2 regions of the Kribbella sp. NPDC050470 genome follow, and region 2 is predicted to be linked to the other one. Evidence: predicted binding sites of a transcription regulator. Region 2 holds the regulator's gene; the other holds the start of a gene.
The links. Region 2 encodes HrcA, which represses chaperone genes, less so after heat shock. Its sites were predicted from a motif close to TTGGCACTCGNNNNNNNCGAGTGCCAA; they were not measured.

Region 1: groL (chaperonin GroEL) is a predicted target of HrcA. The motif match lies at 7,632-7,658, and genes of this name have one in related genera.

The regions. Positions count from the first base shown of each region.
Region 1 covers NZ_JBITHV010000009.1:412,199-421,812, forward strand. The annotation lists gene ACIBGM_RS28785 (ABC transporter ATP-binding protein) at 1-713, opposite strand, end outside; gene ACIBGM_RS28790 (glycerophosphodiester phosphodiesterase family protein) at 880-1,845, shown strand; gene ACIBGM_RS28795 (M48 family metalloprotease) at 1,842-3,110, opposite strand; gene ACIBGM_RS28800 (PspC domain-containing protein) at 3,182-3,526, opposite strand; gene ACIBGM_RS28805 (PASTA domain-containing protein) at 3,811-4,131, shown strand; gene ACIBGM_RS28810 (MmcQ/YjbR family DNA-binding protein) at 4,174-4,515, shown strand; gene ACIBGM_RS28815 (DsbA family protein) at 4,490-5,074, opposite strand; gene ACIBGM_RS28820 (ABC transporter substrate-binding protein) at 5,373-7,049, shown strand; gene ACIBGM_RS28825 (GNAT family N-acetyltransferase) at 7,046-7,606, opposite strand; gene groL (chaperonin GroEL) at 7,839-9,464, shown strand.
Region 2 covers NZ_JBITHV010000013.1:131,615-141,228, forward strand. The annotation lists gene ACIBGM_RS36250 (DUF3097 domain-containing protein) at 1-749, opposite strand, end outside; gene ACIBGM_RS36255 (NCS1 family nucleobase:cation symporter-1) at 2,006-3,535, opposite strand; gene ACIBGM_RS36260 (MBL fold metallo-hydrolase) at 3,649-4,419, opposite strand; gene ACIBGM_RS36265 (EF-Tu/IF-2/RF-3 family GTPase) at 4,430-4,774, opposite strand; gene ACIBGM_RS36270 (ThuA domain-containing protein) at 4,914-5,555, shown strand; gene ACIBGM_RS36275 (Gfo/Idh/MocA family protein) at 5,540-6,643, shown strand; gene hrcA (heat-inducible transcriptional repressor HrcA) at 6,750-7,772, shown strand; gene dnaJ (molecular chaperone DnaJ) at 7,798-8,940, shown strand; gene ACIBGM_RS36290 (16S rRNA (uracil(1498)-N(3))-methyltransferase) at 8,944-9,614, shown strand, end outside.

The sequences.
Region 1 (9,614 bases), on a different contig from region 2:
GACTCGCCGCGGTACCGCCGGGAGAAGGAGTCCTCGCCGCCGATGCCGCGCAGCACGCGCAGACCGGCCACGATGTCCGAACCCAGCGAGTTCAGCTCGCCGACTGCCTCGCGTTGCGCGGACTGGCGCCGGTGCAGCGGCCGCAGCATCGGGCCCAGGCAGAACAGCATCACCGGCACTCCGATCAGCACCACCAGGCCGAGCGTGGTCGAGGTGGAGAGCAGGATCGCGGCGACCACCACGAAGGCCACGATCGCGCCGGCGAACCGGGCCGAGATCTCCATCAGGTTGCCGATGTAGGCGAGGTCGCCGGCGCCGATGCTGACCACCTCGCCGGTGGCCAGGTTCTTCGGCAGGGTCGCGCCGAGGTCGGCCGACTTCCGGGTCACCACCTGCACCGTGCGGTAGGCGGCGGTCAGCCAGTTCGTCACCGCGAACCGGTGCCGCATGATGCCGGCCAGCGCCTGCACCACGCCGACCGCGAACAGCGCCGCGCTCCACTGCAGCAGCCGGTCGCCGTCACGCGCGGCGATGCCCTCGTCGATCGCCTTGCCGAGGATCGCCGGGATGAACGCCTGTGCACCCATCCAGAGGATGCCGAACGTCATCCCGCCCGCGAGCGTGCGCGACTGACCGCGCGCGACCCAGAGCAGGTAACGGGCCGGCGAGCGGTGGACGGGGACGCCGGGATCGGCGAGTGGCAGCTGTCTCATGGCCCTCTCAGGCTAGGTCTGGCCACCGACACTCCGCATGCGAATTACTCGCACCTGGGACCGTCACGATCGGTGCCGACCCGGTCTCCCCGCGCATCAAAAGACCTTCACCTTGCGTTGGGCAACGGGTTCCCGGGCCGCCATGTCGGCCGCCTGTCCTGGAACCATGCTGGTGATCGCGCATCGGGGAGCGAGTGGGTACCGCCCGGAACACACGCCGGCGGCGTACCGCCTGGCTGCGGACCAAGGAGCCGACTACCTGGAACCGGACCTGGTCGCCACCCTCGACGGCGTCCTGGTCTGCCGGCACGAGAACGAGATCTCCGGTACGACGGACGTCGCCGACCACCCGGTGTTCGCCGACCGCAAGATCACCAAGATCGTCGAGGGCACCGCGGTGACCGGCTGGTTCGTCGAGGACTTCACCTACGAGGAACTGCGGCAGCTCCGGACCCGGGAGCGGATGCCCGCCCTGCGCGCCGGCAATACGGCGTACGACGGGCTGGAGGCGATCCCCACCTTCGACGAGGTGGTGGCCCTGGCCCGGCAGGAGTCGCTCCGGCTCGGGCGGCCGATCGGCGTACTGCCGGAGATCAAGTACCCGGCGTACTTCCGGCGGCTCGGGCTACCGCTGGAGGAGCTGCTCACCGAGCGGATCCTGACACTGGGGCTGCGCAACGACGAGATCATGGTGCAGTCGTTCGAGCCGACCAGCCTGCGCCGGCTGTCTGTGATGACGCGGGTTCCGCTGGTTCAGCTGGTGGACGCGGAGAGCGCGCCGAACGACTTCCTGCGGACCGGCGACGGCCGCACCTTCGCGGACCTGATCGAACCGGGCGGCCTGCGCGAGGTCTCGACGTACGCGCAGGTGCTGGCGCCGCACAAGGACCTGGTCATCCCGCGCCGTCCGGACGGCGCGCTCGGGGAGCCGACCCGCCTGGTCGACCAGGCCCACCGTCTCGGCCTGTCCGTCCAGGTGTGGACCTTCCGGGCCGAGCGCCGATTCCTTCCCACCGGCGCAGACTTCCGCACCGAGCTCGCAAGCTTCACCCGCCTGGGCATCCAAGGCATCTTCGCCGACCACCCCGACCTGGCAGTCGCTGCAGTGCGTCGATCCGCGCTGCGGGTCTAGAGCGCGCTGCGAAACTCAGCCAGGACCGCCTGGGCAGGTGGTGCCAGCTCCCTGTCGACGTTCCTGCTCTCGTCGAGCCCGAGCACGACCTTCGCGTGGGTGGCGGGCCTGGCCCGGATGAGTCTGGTCCGCAGGTACGTCGGCGGATGCATTGCGTCGGTGCGCGTCTCCCGGCTCCGGCTGGCTCTGACGCGCCGCTCGATCTCGCGCTTCGGCACCTCGTTCACAGCTCGCCGGACTGCCTCCAGCGGGTCGATCTCGCTGCCGAACCGCAGTACCCGCTCCATCGCCCGGAACGCCGTATCGCTCAGCAGCAACCGCTCGAGCGCATGTGCGGTCGCCTCCGACCCTGCGACCTCAGCTGCCCTCCGGTCCGCCAGGTACTCGGCCCGCTGGCTGCCGCGGAAGTAGGCGCGGTCCAGCAACCAGCCGTACCCACGCACCAACCCGCCGACCGTCGCGTTGACCAGGCGGGTGATGAGTCCGACGTAGGTGGCATCTGCGTTGATCTGGTAGCTCAGGTCCTGGCGGTACCTGTCCAGCGGCTGCTCGGAGAAGGTCAGCCGTAGCTCATGCAGGATCGACTCCGCCGCACCGATCACCCACCCGTGGTGGGCATCGCCGTTCCGGCCGTGTCCCAGTTCGTGCGCGAGGACAGCGAGGCGCTCCTGTGGGCTCAGGCTGGTCCAGAGTGGCAGGCCGATGCCGATCACCGGGCGGAAGCGCCAGCCGACTCGGCCGAACCACATGTTGGGTTCGGCGTCCACGACCACGGCTGCGATCTTCTGGGCGCCGATAGCGTCGGCTATGCGGTCCAGGACGCCGTACAGGGTCGGGGCTTGGTCGCGTAGGAGCAGCTGGGCGTCGGGCGGCAGCTTGTCGGCGCGCGGGCGGAAGAGGTGCGCTACGGCGAACGCGAGTAAGGCCAGGGGACCACTGAGCCACAGCGGCCGGTAGAAGATGAGCAGAGCGAAGCCGCTCGCGAGTGCCACAAGCGGCAGTACCAGGACAAGCGCCGATAGCAGGTAGGCGGCGACGCGGGCCGCGTCCCAGCCAGGGCGGTGGATGCCGCCGGTCTCCAGCTCGCGATAGAGCGCGTCGGCGAGCCTTTGCTCGAGCCGAAGGCGCCAGGCCGGCGTGGGGTCTGTCTGCGGGGCCGGGTCGACGTTCCAGTCACACTGGTCGCACCAGGTGACGTAGTGCTGTTCGACCCTGATCTGGTGCCCACAGTCGGGGCAGTTCGTCACATCCTCGGTGCTCTGCACGCGAGAAGTGTGGCAGGCCGGGCAGCAGGGTGACGGTCGCGTGCGACTGGGTCACCCTGCTGCTGCGTCGGTCATGCCGCCGGGGGCTTGTTGTTGGTCGGGTTGGTGTCGTCGTAGATGCGGGAGGCGATGTCGGCCTCGGGAGTCTGCTGCGGCTGATTCACCGACTGCTGGACGTTCTGCCAGACGGCCTTGCCGTCGGACTCCGGGATCACGACCCAGGCGATCACGTAGCCGATCAGGGCGGTGCCGCCGGTGAGCAGAGTCAGGGCGACGATGCCGAGGCGGACCAGGGTCACGTCGATGTTCAGGTACTCCGCGATGCCGCCGGAGACACCCGTGAGCATCCGCTGGTCGCGGGAGCGCCGGAGAACCTTGCCGGACAGGTTGGAGAACGGTGCGTTGGAGTTCGTCATGTCTCAACTCTCCCGCCTGAACACCCCTCACCACATCCGGATCGGTACCGACCCACCCCTGACCCGACCCCGGGGCCCCCGATCGACACCCCCCACGACTTTCGTCGGCCCGAGCCACCCAGCACTCTTGTCTGTATGCGCAACGGGCTGCGGGACGACGACCTGGCGGGACCGCCGCTGGATGCCGGCCGTGCGGGCGTGACCCGCCGTCGCCGGCCCCGCACGACGCTGGCGTCGGCCGCGGCCGCGATGAGCGCCAGCGGACGGGCTGCCGGGAGGACGGCATGTGCTCGGGTGCGGTCGGCATCCCTTCCCTGCAGGTGTGGTTCCACGCCGAGTCGACCACGAGTGCGGACGAGGTGGACCGGATCCTGACCCGGATCGAGATCGTGCGGAATCAGGTCGGAGTGCCCAGCTATCAGTCGCAGGTCACGCGGCCGACCGGCGTGGCGTATGCGAAGGCGCTCGAGCAACTGGGCCTGAAGACCCGGTTCCTGACCAGGACGTCGCAGAACTACCGGGCGGGCGAGATCTTCGCGGTTTCGCCGCGGCCGGGGACGGTGCTGGCGCCCGGGGCGACGGTCACCGTGACGGTGGTCAGGTAGTGGTCAAGTAGAAGTGTCGGTGGGCCGATCTACGGTTGGGGGATGGACGTCGACGTACTGGCGAAGGTCGTGCTGGGGTTGCCGGGGGTGGAGGAGTTCGAGGGCTGGGCGGGGCAGCCGGTGTTCAAGGTGCGGAACAAGAGCTTCGCGTACATGTCGGCGGACGAGACCAGGCTGCTGCTCAAGTCGCTGCGCGAGGAGCAGGAGGCCCTGGTGGCCGAGAACCCGGAGGTCTTCGCGCCGTCCTGGGCCTCCGGACGGTTCGCCTGGCTCGACGTCGACATCGAGGCGGCCGACGACGAGGAGCTGCGCGAGTTGGTCACCGAGGCGTGGCGCCTGACCGCTCCGAAGTACCTGATCACCCAGTTGGACGCAGCACAGTAGTCAGGTCCCGGAACCACACCCGCGGCCGCAGCCCGCTGACGGACTGGCCGAGCACGTTCCAGGTGGGCGTCCTCTCCACGCCGTACCTCTTCGCCGCCCGTTCGGACTTGTACAGAGCCTCGTACGCCGTCCCGTCGGCCAACGCGGCCCGCAGTCGCACCGGGTCGCCGCCGGCCGCCTCGGCCAGGATGGTGAGGAGATCGACGGACTCGATGTCCTGCCGCTGGGCGAAGTGCGCCGCGAACACCGACTCCGCGAACCGCTGGGCGACCTTGGGCCTGGCGCGCTTCAGCCACTCGAAAGCGGCCAGCGCGGGCCGCGTGTGCGGCATCCGGGACGCCCAGCGCAACGGCAGCCCGGCGGACTCGGCTTCCCGGGCCAGGAACTCGTACGTCGGCCCGACCCGCGGGCCGGCCGGCTTCCCACCGGGCGGGATCCCGGGGTGGCTGCGGAACGCGTGCTCCACCACCTCGATCCCGCGGTCGCGCAGGATCCGGTTCCGGTCCTGGGCGATGTAGCAGTACGGACAGGCGAAGTCGAACCAGTGCTCGACGACCATCAGGAAACTCCTCGAATGTTCAACTACCTGCCTCGGGTACAACACGCCCGAGGACTGGTGCGCGGGTGCATCGTCGCGGCGGTGCGACGTACTGCCAGTACCGCGCAGTAGGTTGATTGAATCTTAATCTTGCGATTCAAGAAGGGTGACCAGTGACCGGACGCCACAGGCTCTCGCGTCAGCGCGCCTGCGGGCGGACACTGGGCTGTGGGGGGTCACAACTTGGCTGATGCACGCCATCCGGCGCCCCCGGTTGCACGCAGGGGGGATGAGGATGGTTTGCGCTGAGCGAGTGCGGATGGCGATCGTCAGCATGGCCCTGGGTGGGTCGCTGGTCGCGTGTGAGGGCGACGATTCAACTGACTCCGGTGATGCCTCCCAGGCCGCCGGTGGCGCGAAGGGCGGCACGGTGACGGCCTACTCCGTCAACGACGTGGAGCACCTGGACCCAGGGCGGAACTTCAGCGTCGACTCCAACATGATCGGCAAGCTGATCACGCGCACGCTGATCGACTACCGCTACGACCCCAAGACCAAGAAGGTCGTCGCCGAGAAGGACCTCGCCGACGGCTACGAGTCGTCACCCGACCTGAAGACGTGGACCTTCAGGCTCAAGGACGGGATCAAGTACGAGGACGGCACCCCGGTCAGGTCGGCGGATGTGAAGTACGGCGTCGAGCGCTCGTTCTCCGCCGACATGTCGGAGGGAGCGCCGTACGGTCGCGAGTACCTGGACTGTCCGGGGTACGAGGGCCCGTACGTCGCCGGCAACAACGGCGGCAAGGGCTGCACCGCGATGGAGGTGCCGGACGACAAGACGATCGTCTTCAAGCTGAACCGGCCGGTCGCCACGTTCGTCGGCACGGCGAGCATGAGGATCTTCTCGCCGGTGCCGCAGGCCAAGGACACGAAGACCAAGTACGACACCCACCCGGTCTCGACCGGTCCGTACAAGATCGAGTCATACGCCCGTAAGCGGCAGTTGGTGCTGGTCCGCAACGACCAGTGGGACCAGAAGACGGACCCGCTGCGCACCGCGCTCCCGGACAAGTTCATCTTCACGTTCGGTGGCGACGAGGCGACCGTCGACCAGCGACTGATCGCGGACGGCGCCGCCGACCGGAGCTCGGTGAGCCTGTCCGGTGTGCAGCCAGGGAACATCGCCAAGACGAACCAGGCGAGCGTCAAGGACCGCGTGGTCGACGGCGCCGACATCTGCCGCCGGTACATCGCGTTCAACCAGCAGAAGCCGCTGCTGAAGAACCAGAAGCTGCGCGAGGCGCTGTACTACGGCCTGGACCGCACCAGCTACCGCGACGGATTTGGCGGCGAGCGGCTCGCTGCGGTGGTCGACTCGATCATTCCGCCGGAGATGGACGGCTACCGGCCGGAGGAGCATTTCAAGGCACCGCCGGAGGGTGACCCGGCGAAGGCCAGGCAGCTGCTGGCCGACTCCGGTTACCAGGGCGAGAAGCTCGTGTTCGGCACCGGCGACGCGGACGTGGCCGTCAAGGCGGCCGAGGCCGCTCAGGCGTCCTGGAAGGCTGTCGGGATCAACGTCGACATCCGCCGGATCCCGGGTGACAACTACTTCTCGACCCAGCAGCAGGACTCCGCGGCGACCGACCTGATCACCGCCGGCTGGTGCTACGACTGGCCGTCCCTGGCCACCATCGTGCCGCCGGTGCTCGGCCCGGACAGCACTGCTCAGGGCAAGGCGGCGCAAAACAACTACGGTCGCAGCACCGCAGGGTGGGAGCAGATGGCTGCGCTCGCGAAGGAGTCAGACCAGCAAAAGCTGGAGTCCGGCCTGTCCGACCTGTACGTCGAGATCATGAAGACCGCGCCGCTGGTGCCGACCATTCAGGACCTCAACGTGTACGTGGTGGGCTCGAACATCTCCAACGCGGTGGCCGATCCGAACGCCGGCGGGTTCCTCGACCTGACCCAGATCGGGCTCAAGAAGGCCGGCTAGAGGCTCTTGCGGACGAGGACCCAGCGCTCGCTGGTTCGGCTGACCTCGGTGAAGCCGGCGTCGAGGAACACCGTGAGCGGGCCGCGGTAGAGGTCGGCCGACGAGGTGCGGTCGACCTCGTCGACGTCGACCGCGCAGGCCTCGACGACTGAGGCGCCGTACGACTGCGCGAAGTCGGCGGCGCCGAGGGCAAGCTCGCCGGCGATGCCCTGGCGGCGGTGCCCGACGGGTACGACGAAGCAGGTGATCACCCAGGCGTCCGGCTGGTCGGTGCGCCAGTTGGGAGAGGCGACCACCCGTGGGTACGCCGTCCGCGGGGCGACCGCGCACCAGCCGACCGGCGCGCCGTCGTCGTACGCCAGGACGCCGGGTGGGACGTCGCCGTGGCAGACCTGCTCGCGGAGGGCGCTCCGGTTGCTCCGCTGGGTGGCGGCGTTCCATTGCTGTCCGCGCAGGCGGAAGTACTGACAGAAGCAGCGCGCGGGGTCGCCCCGCTCGCCCATCACGGTGGCAACGTCCGGCCACGAGTCCGGGCCGGCCGCTCGTACGTCCACCATGGGGCCTACCGTAGCGGGGGGCTGGCTTGCACTCGTTTGGGGCGAGTGCTAATACTTGGTTAGCACTCCATGGGTGAGAGTGATAAGACTCGTGCTCGCGGTGTGTGACAGAAGACGGCCTCGATGAGGTGCCGGAGCGTGGCGGGACGTGACCGCCGCGGTGTGGCGCCGTCCGTCGCGGGCATCCCGGCCGGCTGAACACAAAGACTCGACGCGGGAGGACTCGCGGAGAATGCCCAAGCTGATTTCTTTCAATGAAGAGGCGCGCCGCGGCCTCGAGCGGGGGATGAACACCCTCGCCGATGCGGTCAAGGTGACGCTCGGCCCGAAGGGCCGCAACGTCGTCCTGGAGAAGAAGTGGGGCGCCCCCACGATCACCAACGACGGTGTCTCCATCGCCAAGGAGATCGAGCTCGAGGACCCGTACGAGAAGATCGGGGCCGAGCTCGTCAAGGAAGTTGCGAAGAAGACCGACGACGTCGCGGGTGACGGCACCACCACCGCCACCGTGCTGGCCCAGGCGCTCGTCCGCGAGGGTCTGCGCAACGTTGCCGCCGGCGCCAACCCGATGGGCCTGAAGAAGGGCATCGAGAAGGCCACCGAGGCGGTCAGCGAGCAGCTGCTGTCGCTGGCCAAGGACGTCGAGACCCGGGAACAGATCGCCTCCACGGCCTCGATCTCCGCCGCCGACAACCAGGTCGGCCAGATCATCGCCGAGGCGATGGACAAGGTCGGCAAGGAAGGCGTCATCACCGTCGAGGAGAGCAACACCTTCGGCCTCGAGCTCGAGCTCACCGAGGGTATGCGCTTCGACAAGGGCTACATCTCGCCGTACTTCGTGACCGACACCGAGCGGATGGAAGCGGTCCTCGACGACCCGTACATCCTGATCGTGAACAGCAAGATCTCCAGCATCAAGGACCTGGTCCCGGTGCTGGAGAAGGTGATGCAGACCGGCAAGCCGCTGGCCATCATCGCCGAGGACATCGAGGGCGAGGCGCTGGCCACCCTGGTCGTCAACAAGATCAAGGGCACCTTCAAGGCCGTCGCCGTCAAGGCGCCGGGCTTCGGTGACCGCCGCAAGGCCATGCTGGTCGACATCGCCGTCCTCACCGGCGGCGAGGTGATCTCCGAGGAGGTCGGCCTCAAGCTCGACTCCGTCGACCTGGAGCTGCTCGGCCAGGCCCGCAAGATCGTCGTCACCAAGGACGAGACGACCATCGTCGAGGGCGAGGGCGACGCGGACCAGATCGCCGGCCGGGTGAACCAGATCCGCGCCGAGATCGAGAAGTCGGACTCCGATTACGACCGCGAGAAGCTACAGGAGCGGCTGGCCAAGCTGGCCGGTGGCGTTGCGGTGATCAAGGTCGGCGCGGCCACCGAGGTCGAGCTGAAGGAGCGCAAGCACCGCATCGAGGACGCCGTTCGCAACGCGAAGGCGGCCGTCGAGGAGGGCATCGTCGCCGGTGGCGGCGTGGCGCTGCTGCAGGCGTCCGTGGCGGCGTTCGAGAAGCTGGAGCTCGAGGGTGACGAGGCGACCGGTGCGCAGATCGTGCGCCACGCGCTGGAGGCACCGCTGAAGCAGATCGCCGTGAACGCCGGCCTCGAGGGCGGCGTCGTGGTGGAGAAGGTCCGCAACCTCGACAACGGTTTCGGCCTGAACGCCGCGACCGGCGAGTACGTCGACCTGCTCGCCGCCGGCATCATCGACCCGGCCAAGGTGACCCGCTCGGCGCTGCAGAACGCGGCGTCCATCGCGGCGCTGTTCCTCACCACCGAGGCCGTCATCGCCGACAAGCCGGAGAAGGCCGCGGCCGCTCCGGGCGGCGCGCCCGACATGGGCGGCATGGACTTCTGACCCCCTGAAATCCCACAGCGCCGGGCTTCTCCCGGGGTTGTGGGTGGGAAAGTCCACAGCGTCGGGCTTCGCCCGGGTTGTGGGAGGGAAAGTCCAGCAGCACAAGCAGTACAAGGCGGTCCCGGGCAGATGCCCGGGACCGCTTTTCTT
Region 2 (9,614 bases):
ACCTTGGACAGGATGTGCTTCCAGGCCGCGGCCACGTCGGCCTGGTCGGTCGCGGGCCAGCCGAACGCCCGCAGTACACCCTTCTTCCAGTCCTGCCCGTGCGGGATCTTCGGCCAGGCCTTGATCCCGACCGAGGACGGCTTGACCGCCTCCCAGATGTCGATGAACGGGTGCCCGACGACGAGGACGTGCCTGTTCGTCACCTGCGCGGCGATCTTCGACTCCTTGGAGCCTTCGACCAGGTGGTCGACGAGGACGCCGAGCCGGCGGCCGGGACCGGGCTGGAAACGGTTGACGATCCCGGGCAGGTCGTCGACGCCTTCGAGGTACTCGACCACGACGCCCTCGATCCGCAGGTCGTCACCCCACACCCGCTCGACCAGTTCGGCGTCGTGCCGGCCCTCGACGTAGATCCGGCTGGCCCGCGCCACCTTCGCCCGGACGTTGTCGACGGCCACCGAACCGGACGCCGTCCGGGTCTTCTTCGCCGGTCCGGCCTTCTTCGGCGCCTTCAGGCTGACCGGCTTGCCGTCCAGCCAGAAGCCGGGCCCGAGCGGGTAGGTCCTGATCTTGCCGAACCGGTCCTCGAGGTCGACCACGCCGTGCTCCCAGCGCACGACCGCCCCGACGAACCCCGAGCTCGGCTCCTCGACGACCATCCCCTTCTCGAGCTCCACCTCGACGGTCCGCCCGTTCTTGGGCTTCCGCCAGTCCCCAGCCAGCACGTCGTTCCCATACCGATCAGCCACCGGACAACCGTATGTCGTACGCCCCGCCTGACAGCTCAGCCACACACCACGCGCGGGCTTTCGGGGGGTGAGAGTTCGTTTGGTGGGGCGGCTCCGGGGTGCGGGTTTGCGGGTCAGCCGGTGTCGTGGCGCAGCTCCGGGTGCGGGTGTGCGGCGGGGTAGGGCCAGTGTGGTGGCGCGGCTCCGGGCTGCGGGTGTGCGGGGTTAGCCAGTGGCGCGGCTCCGGTGTGCGGGTGTGCGGGGTTGTGTGGTGGCGGGGCTCCGGTGTGCGGGCGTGTGCGGCGGGGGCAGAGCCGAGCGGCACCGGCTGCCGATCGGCCGCCAGTGTGGGGGCGCGGCTCCGGGCTGCTTGATCGTGCTAGTCGTGGTGGTGTGCGTCAAGGGCGCCTTCGGCGTCCGCTGCGCGGATCTTCGACCCTTGACCCACACCACCACGACCAGGGAAGGACGCAGCTGTCCCGGAGCAGCTCACCCGAGTGGTCGCACGCGCGGGCGGATCCGGTGAGTCGGTGGGGATCCGGGGAATCGGTGAGGGGAATCCGGGGAGTCGGTGGGGATCCGGGGAATCGGTGAGGGGAATCCGGGGAGTCGGTGGGGATCCGGGGAATCGGTGAGGGGAATCCGGGGAGTCGGTGGAATCCGGTGAGTCGGTGGGATCCGGGGAGTCGGTGTGGCCTGGTGAGCGGGGGATCCGGAGGGCTGGCGTGATGGGTGGGGCGGCGTGGGGGGTTGGAGGCTCGCGGAGCGCCTGCTCTGGTGCGATCGGATCAGTGGTCGAGCGGGGGTGTTCGATGGGTGGTCGGATTGGTCCGCATGCTGGCCAATCCGGTTCAGGAGCCGGGACCTTGACCACCCTTCGGGGACCTCGGACAGTAGATAGCCTGTCCGCGGTCCCCGGTTCCTGTCCAAGCCCTCCGCGGATGCCGCTTGTATCCCGAGATGCGGACAAAGCCGGCCACATGCTGGGCAATCCACCGGCGACAGGTCGCTGGCGGTTTGTGTCACCGCTGACGGGTTGCAACCCACCAGCCGCCCCACACCATCAGCAGCCGCTCGGCCACCGCCTCTGCTCGGCGACCGCCTCTGCTCCGCAATCGCCTCCCTTCGGATGCAGCCGCCGCTCAGCCGCAGCCGCCGGCCGGCAACCGCCGCCGCGCAGCCGCCGGCCGGCAACCGCCGCCGCTCGGACGCAGCCGCCGGTCGGCAGCCGCCCGTCAGGCGCGGCTGGCCGTGCGGGGTGTGATCGCGTCGGGTGGTTAGAACATGGGGGCGGTGGGGGTTTGGGTGCGGGAGGGGGAGAGTTTGGCCAGCACGAGGTAGGTGACGAAGCCCACCACCAGGCCGACCGCCCACGAGTAGTCGTAGAGCGGTTGGAGGAAGGGGATCAGGCCGCCCTCCGGGAACGGGCCGGCGCCGGGGTTGGAGTAGGCGCCGCCGACCGCGAGCAGCGAGCCCAACAGGGTGGCGACCACGGCACGCCAGTTCCAGCCGGCGTTGTACCAGTACCTCCCGCCGGGCTGGTAGAGGTCGGCCAGGTGCAGGTTGGTCCGGTCGATCACCCAGTAGCCCGCGATCAGCACGCCGGCCACCGACGCGAGCAGGCCGCCGTAGAAGGACAGCCAGACGAAGATGTAGATCGACGGGTCGGAGATCAGCCGCCACGGCTGGATCACGATCCCGATCACGCCGGTGACCAGGCCCGCGGTCCGGAAGTTCAGCCACCGCGGCACGGCGTTCGCGAAGTCGTACGACGGGCTGACCACGTTGGCCGCCACGTTGCAGGACATCGTCGCCAGGATCGCCATCACCAGGCCGATCGTCACCACCACCGGGTTCTCGAACCGCCGGGTCAGCTCGACCGGGTCCCAGATCGCCTCGCCGTACAGCAGCACGGTGCCGGACGTGGTGATGATCGAGACCAGCGCGATGAACGACATCGTGGTCGGCAGGCCGATGATCTGGCCCCAGACCTGCTGGCGCTGGCCCTTCCCGAACCGGGTGAAGTCCGGCATGTTCAGGCTCAGCGTGGCCCAGAACGCGATCATGCCCATCAGCGACGGCGCGAAGATCTTCCAGAAGTCGGCGTCCCAGCCGAGTTTCGACGGCTGGTCCAGGATCGGGCCGAGGCCGCCGGCCTTGACCAGGATCGCGATCATCAGCGCCAGGAACGCGACCGTGACCAGCGGCGCGGCCCAGTTCTCGAACCGTCGCAGGCCTTCGATCCCGCGCCAGATCAGCACCATCTGGATCGCCCAGAAGAACGCGAAGCTCAGCCACTGCGTCCACGGATGTCCGCCGACCGCGGGCGCGTTGGTCCAGCTGTCGCCGGCCAGCTCGCCGATGATCACGTAGATCGCCTGGCCGCCGATCCAGGTCTGGATGCCGAACCAGCCGCAGGCGATGAAGGCCCGCAGCAACGCTGGGAAGTTGGCCCCGCGGACACCGTAGAAGGCGCGTGCGAAGACCGGGAACGGGATGCCGTACTTGGTGCCCGCGTGGCTGTTGAGCAGCAGCGGGACGAGCACGATGAGGTTCCCGAGGGTGATGGTGATGAACGCCTGCAGCCAGTTCATCCCGAGTGCGACCAGGCCGGCCGCGAGCAGGTAGCTGGGGATGTTGTGCGCCATCCCCATCCACAGCGCCGCGTAGTTGTACGTCGTCCAGTGCCGCTCGGGCAACCGGGTCGGCGCGAGCTCCGCGTTCCCGTACGGGCTGTTGGCCACCGCCTCCGGATCGGTCAGCTCGACCCGTCCGTCCGGGTGCACCGTCTGCTCAACTGTCGCCATGAACCCCACCACCCGATCCGCTCGCGGAAGTGTGCTTCGCAACAAGTTGCGCTCTGGGGTGACGTGCTGTCAACGGACAATTACAAAGGATGGGTAAGCATGCAGGAGGTGGTTCAGCCTGGGCCGAGGAGTGGGAGGGTGGGGCGGCGGGGTGTGCCGAGGGCTTCGTAGCCGCGTTTGATGGCTTCTTGCAGGTGCTCGAGCGGCCACGGCCAGTCGTCGGTGTGCTTGAGTGCGTCGTCCAGCGACGTACCGGCGTGGTGGAGGCCGGAGATCGTGTTGGCGACCGTGCCGAGGCCACCGGCCTGGTCGCGGACGAACTCGGCGTCGACCACGGCCCCATGACCGGGCACGACCTTCGCGGTCTCGGACAGCATGCCGATCACCCGGTCGATCGTGTCCGGCCACTCGAGCGGGAACGAGTCCGCGCCGTACGACGGTGGCGCCGACTCCTCGACCAGGTCGCCGACGAAGAACACCTCGGCATCCGGTACGACGACCACCGTGTCGCCGGACGTGTGCGCGTTGCCGAGGTGCAGCAGCTCGACCCGGCGGTCGCCGAGGTCGATCACCTTCGCGACGGAGAACGTCGTGCCGGCGAGGTTCTCCTCGGCGGCCGCGTTCTCGTGCAGGTAGACGGTGGCGTCGGCGAAGACGCTGTTGCCGACCACGTGGTCGAAGTGCGCGTGGGTGTTCACCACCCAGCGGACCGGCGCGTCGGTGAGCTCGCGGATGTGTGTCGCGAGCTGCTCGGCCTGGTCGGTCGTGGCCCGTGTGTCGATGACCAGCGCCCCGTCCGAGCCGACGACCAGGCCGACGTTGAGGTCCCACTCGTCGTACCGGCGGACCCAGCAACGATCCGCCACCTCGGTCCACGTACTCATGACGCCGAGGTTACTTGCTCAGCACATCGCCCCTGACCACCTGCTCCCGCTCGACGCCGCGGAGCAGCAGGCCGACGTTGTCGCCGGCGTTCGCGACCTGCACCGTCTTGCGGAACATCTCGAGACCGGTCACCTCGGTCTGCAGCAGCGGTGAACCGGCCCGGCTGAGCAACACCTGGTCGCCGACCGCGACCGTGCCGGCGATCACCCGGCCGGTGACGATCGTCCCGCGGCCGGTGATCGAGAACACGTCCTCGACCGTCAGCTCGAACGCGCCCGGCGGCACCCTGTCCTGCGGCCGCGCCCCCGCGACGGTCTTCACTGGCGGCTCACGCTTCCAGAACTTCCAGCCCATACACCGACCCTAGCGATCGGGAAGCCCCATCCAGGGGACGGAATCGCACTTGAAGGCCGGTCGGGCGGCGCTTAGTGTCACGGTGGCGATTCCGCAATTTTTCCGAACCTGGAACCGAAACTTTCGAAGGGCGGACGGCGTGACGACACGACGTGCACTGGTGGTCCGGGGCGGGTGGGAAGGACACTCCCCGGTCGAGGCGACCGACCTGTTCATTCCCCATCTGCGCGAGAACGGGTACGAGGTGACCGTCTCCGACACGACCGAGAGCTACCTCGACCTGGACGGCACCGACCTGGTCCTGCAGTGCGTCACGATGAGCCAGATCGAGCCCGAGCACTTCAAGGGCCTGGACGCGGCGATCCGCAAGGGCACCGGGTTCGCCGGCTGGCACGGCGGGATCTGCGACTCGTTCCGGAACAACGCCGACTACAGCTTCATCACCGGCGGCCAGTTCATCTCGCACCCGCACGGGTTCACCGACTACCGGGTCGAGATCGTCGCCGAGCACCCGATCGTCGAGGGCATCACGCACTTCGACGTGAACACCGAGCAGTACTACGTGCACTACGACCCGACGAACACCGTGCTGGCCACCACCACGTTCAGCTCGCACCCGGACTTCCCGTGGATCGAGGGCGCCGTGATGCCGGCCGTCTGGACCAGGACCTGGGGTGCGGGCAAGATCTTCGTCTGCACCGTCGGCCACAAGTTGGACGACCTCGAGGTACCCGAGGTCCGGACGATCATCGAGCGGGGGCTGCTGTGGGCGAGCAAGTGACACGAGTCGGCATCGTCGGCACCGGAGTCATCTCCGGCACGTACCTGGACCACCTGGGCAAGCTGCCCGGCGTCGAGGTGGTGGCAGTGGCCGACCTCGACGTCAGCCGCGCCCAGGCGATCGCCGACAAGAACCAGGGCATCCGCGCCCTCTCGTCCGGCGACCTGTACGCCGCGGACGACATCGACATCGTGCTCAACCTCACCATCCCGGCCGCGCACGCGGCGGTGCACCAGGCCGCGATGGAAGCCGGCAAGCACGTGTACGGCGAGAAGCCGCTGGCCGTGGACCGCGCCGAGGCCGAGCCGCTGCTGAAGTACGCCGCCGCCAACAACCTGCGCGTCGGCTGCGCCCCCGACACCGTGCTCGGCACCGGCACCCAGACCGCCCGTGCCGCGATCGACCGGGGCGACATCGGCGTACCGACTGCTGCGACTGCGTCCTTCGTCACGCCCGGCCACGAGCTGTGGCACCCGGCGCCGGAGTTCTACTACCAGCCCGGCGGCGGTCCGGTGCTCGACATGGGCCCGTACTACGTGACCAGCCTGGTCACCCTGCTCGGTCCGGTACGGCGAGTGGTCGCACGCGCCGGCCAGTCGCAGCAGGAGCGGAAGATCCACACCGGTCCGCGAGCCGGCACGACCTTCCCAGTCCAGGTGCCGACGCACGTGACCGGCGTACTGGAGCACGAGTCGGGCGCACTGACCACGCTGCTGATGTCGTTCGACGTGTGGGCCGCGCGGTCGCCGCGGATCGAGGTGCACGGGACCGAGGGCAGCCTGTCGGTGCCGGACCCGAACGGCTTCGACGGCACGGTCGAGATCGCCACCGTCACGAACCGTGACTGGAGCGAGCTCCCCGTCGCCGGTGGGTACGCCGGCGCCGGCCGTGGGGTCGGGGTCGCGGACATGGCCCGGGCGATCCGCACCGGCGAGCCGCACCGCGCCGACGGCGCACTGGCCTACCACGTGCTCGACGTCCTCGAGTCGGTGCTCGAGGCGGCCGCCCAGGACCAGCCTGTGGATGTCGCGAGTACGGTCGAGCGTCCGACCGCCGTACCGTTGGGGGCATCTCCCGAAGTCGCCTGAGACCCGCCCCACGCCGCTGGCCGGCACTGGCGGCCACTACGGCTCGGTAGACTGGCACTCGAATGTTCTGAGTGCCAGGGGTCGACGCTGAGAGAGGGTGGTGCGCGTGCTGGACGAACGCAAGCTGGATGTCCTCCGCGCCATCGTCGAGGACTACGTGGCGACCCACGAGCCGGTCGGCTCGAAGACGTTGGTGGACCGGCACAACCTCGGAGTGTCGCCGGCCACCGTGCGTAACGACATGGCTGCGCTGGAGGAGGAGGGGTACATCACCCAGCCGCACACCAGCGCCGGCCGGATCCCGACCGACGCGGGGTACCGGCTGTTCGTGGACAAGCTGAGCACGGTCAAGACGCTGTCCGTGGCGGAGAAGAAGGCGATCACCTCCTTCCTGGCCGGTGCGATCGACCTGGACGACGTCGTCCGCCGGACCGTCCGGCTGCTCGCCCAGATCACCCGCCAGGTCGCGATCGTGCAGTACCCGTCACTCAACCGGTCGAGCGTCCGGCACATCGAGGTCGTCACGATGACCCCGCGCCGGCTGCTGCTGGTGCTGATCACCAGCACCGGCCGGGTCGAGCAACGGATCGTCGAGCACCCGAACGACGTCGACGAGCAGCTGATCGCGGATCTGCGGTCCCGGCTCAACACGGTCCTCGCCGGTCAGCGGCTGACGGAGGCGACCACGTCGCTGGCCGCCGTACCCGAGTTGTTCGCCCCGTCCGACCGGCCGCTGGTCGCGTCGATCGTCACCACGCTGCTGGAGGCGTTCACCGACGAGGTCGTCGAGCAGCGGATCGCGGTCGGCGGCGCCGCCAACCTGACCCGGTACGGCGACGACTTCGAGCGCAACGTGAAGCCGGTGCTGGAGGCGCTGGAGGAGCACGTCATCCTGCTCAAGCTGCTCGGTGAGGCGACCAACCCGCAGACCCTGACGGTCCGCATCGGGCACGAGAACCCGTTCGAGGAACTGGCCACCACCTCGGTGGTCGCGACCGCGTACGGGTCCAAGTCGGAGGCGCTGGCCACGCTCGGCATCGTCGGCCCGACCCATATGGACTATCCGAGCACGATGGGCGCAGTCCGGGCCGTCGCGCGCTACGTCAGCCAGATCCTGGCCGACTCCTAACGAACCACAACCCCTGGCTTGGAGTATGAGCACCGATTACTACGCCGTCCTGGGTGTCAGCCGCGACGCGACACCGGACGAGATCAAGAAGGCGTACCGCAAGCTGGCCCGCCAGTACCACCCGGACGTGAACGACTCCGAGGACGCGCACCACAAGTTCCAGGAGATCGGCCGCGCGTTCCAGGTGCTGAGCGACCCGCAGAAGCGGCAGATGCACGATCTCGGCGGTGACCCGTTCGCGGCCGCCGGCGCGGGCGCCGGGCCGGGCGGGTTCGGCCAGGCCTTCACGTTCACCGACATCATGGACGCCTTCTTCGGCCAGACCGGCGGGGCGACCCGCGGACCGCGGCCGCGGACCCGGCGCGGCCAGGACGCGCTGATCCCGCTGCGGATCGACCTGGGCGAGGCCGCGTTCGGCACCACCCGGGAGCTCAAGGTCGACACCGCGGTGCTGTGTCCGACCTGCTCGGGCTCCGGCGCGGCAGCCGGCTCCGAGCCGGTCACCTGCGACATCTGCCACGGCCGCGGCGAGGTCACTCACACCCAGCGGTCGTTCCTCGGCGAGGTCCGGACCATGCGGCCGTGCCCGAACTGCCGCGGCTTCGGCACGATCATCCCGAACCCGTGCGTCGAGTGCTCCGGCGACGGCCGGGTCCGGTCCCGCCGTACCGTCACCGTGAAGATCCCCGGTGGCGTCGACACCGGCACCCGGGTGCAGCTGTCCGGCCAGGGCGAGGTCGGCCCCGGCGGCGGCCCGGCCGGCGACCTGTACGTCGAGATCGAGGTCGAGCCGCACGACATCTTCACCCGCAACGGCGACGACCTGCACTGCACGGTCACGCTGCCGATGACGGCTGCCGCGCTCGGCACCACGATCGACCTGCCGACGCTGGAGGGCGAGACCACCCCGCTGGAGATCCGCCCGGGCACCCAGTCCGGTACGGCGATGACGCTGACGGCCCGCGGTGTCCCGCGGCTGCGGCACGCCGGCCGTGGCGACCTGATCGTGCAGATCGTGGTCGAGACCCCGAGCAAGCTCGACGACGCGCAGGCCGACCTGCTTCGCCAGCTGGCCGGGATCCGCGGCGAGGAGCGTCCCCAGGGCCAGGTCCAAGCCACCCACAAGAGCGTCTTCGGCCGCCTCCGCGACGCCTTCGGCGCGCACTAGGAGATGGGCGTCGCGGTCTTCTTCTGCGCGGACCTGTCCGGCGCCGAGCTCACCCTGGATGGTGCAGAAGGTCGGCACGCTGCAGTGGTACGGCGGATCGCGCCGGGGGAGCGGATCCGGCTGACCGATGGGCGAGGGGCTTGGGCCGAAGGTGCGGTGACGGGTGCCTCGAAGGTGGGGGTGACGGTTGCCGTCGACAACCGTGGGACGGTTCCGGCGAGCCGGCCGCGGCTGGTCGTGGTCCAGGCGCTGCCGAAGGGGGAGCGGGCCGAGCTCGCGGTGGAGATGCTGACCGAGGTCGGCGCGGACGTGATCGTGCCGTGGAACGCGGAGCGCAGCCAGTTCCGCAGCAACCCGGAGCGGTCCGCGAAGACGCTGGCCAAGTGGCAGGCGTGGGCGTTCGAGGCGAGCAAGCAGTCCCGCCGGGCGTGGTTCGCCGAGGTGGCTCCGATCGCGACCACGGTCGAGGTCGCCCGACTGATCGCAGCCGCCGCGCTCCCCGTCGTACTGCACGAAGAAGCCAAGACCCCTCTGGCCGGTCTCGACGTCCCCGCCGACGGCGACATCGTGATCGTGATCGGCCCCGAAGGCGGTATCTCCCCGGGCGAGCTCGAGACCTTCGACGTCGAGCCGGTCCGCCTCGGCGACACGGTCCTGCGCACCTCGACCGCCGG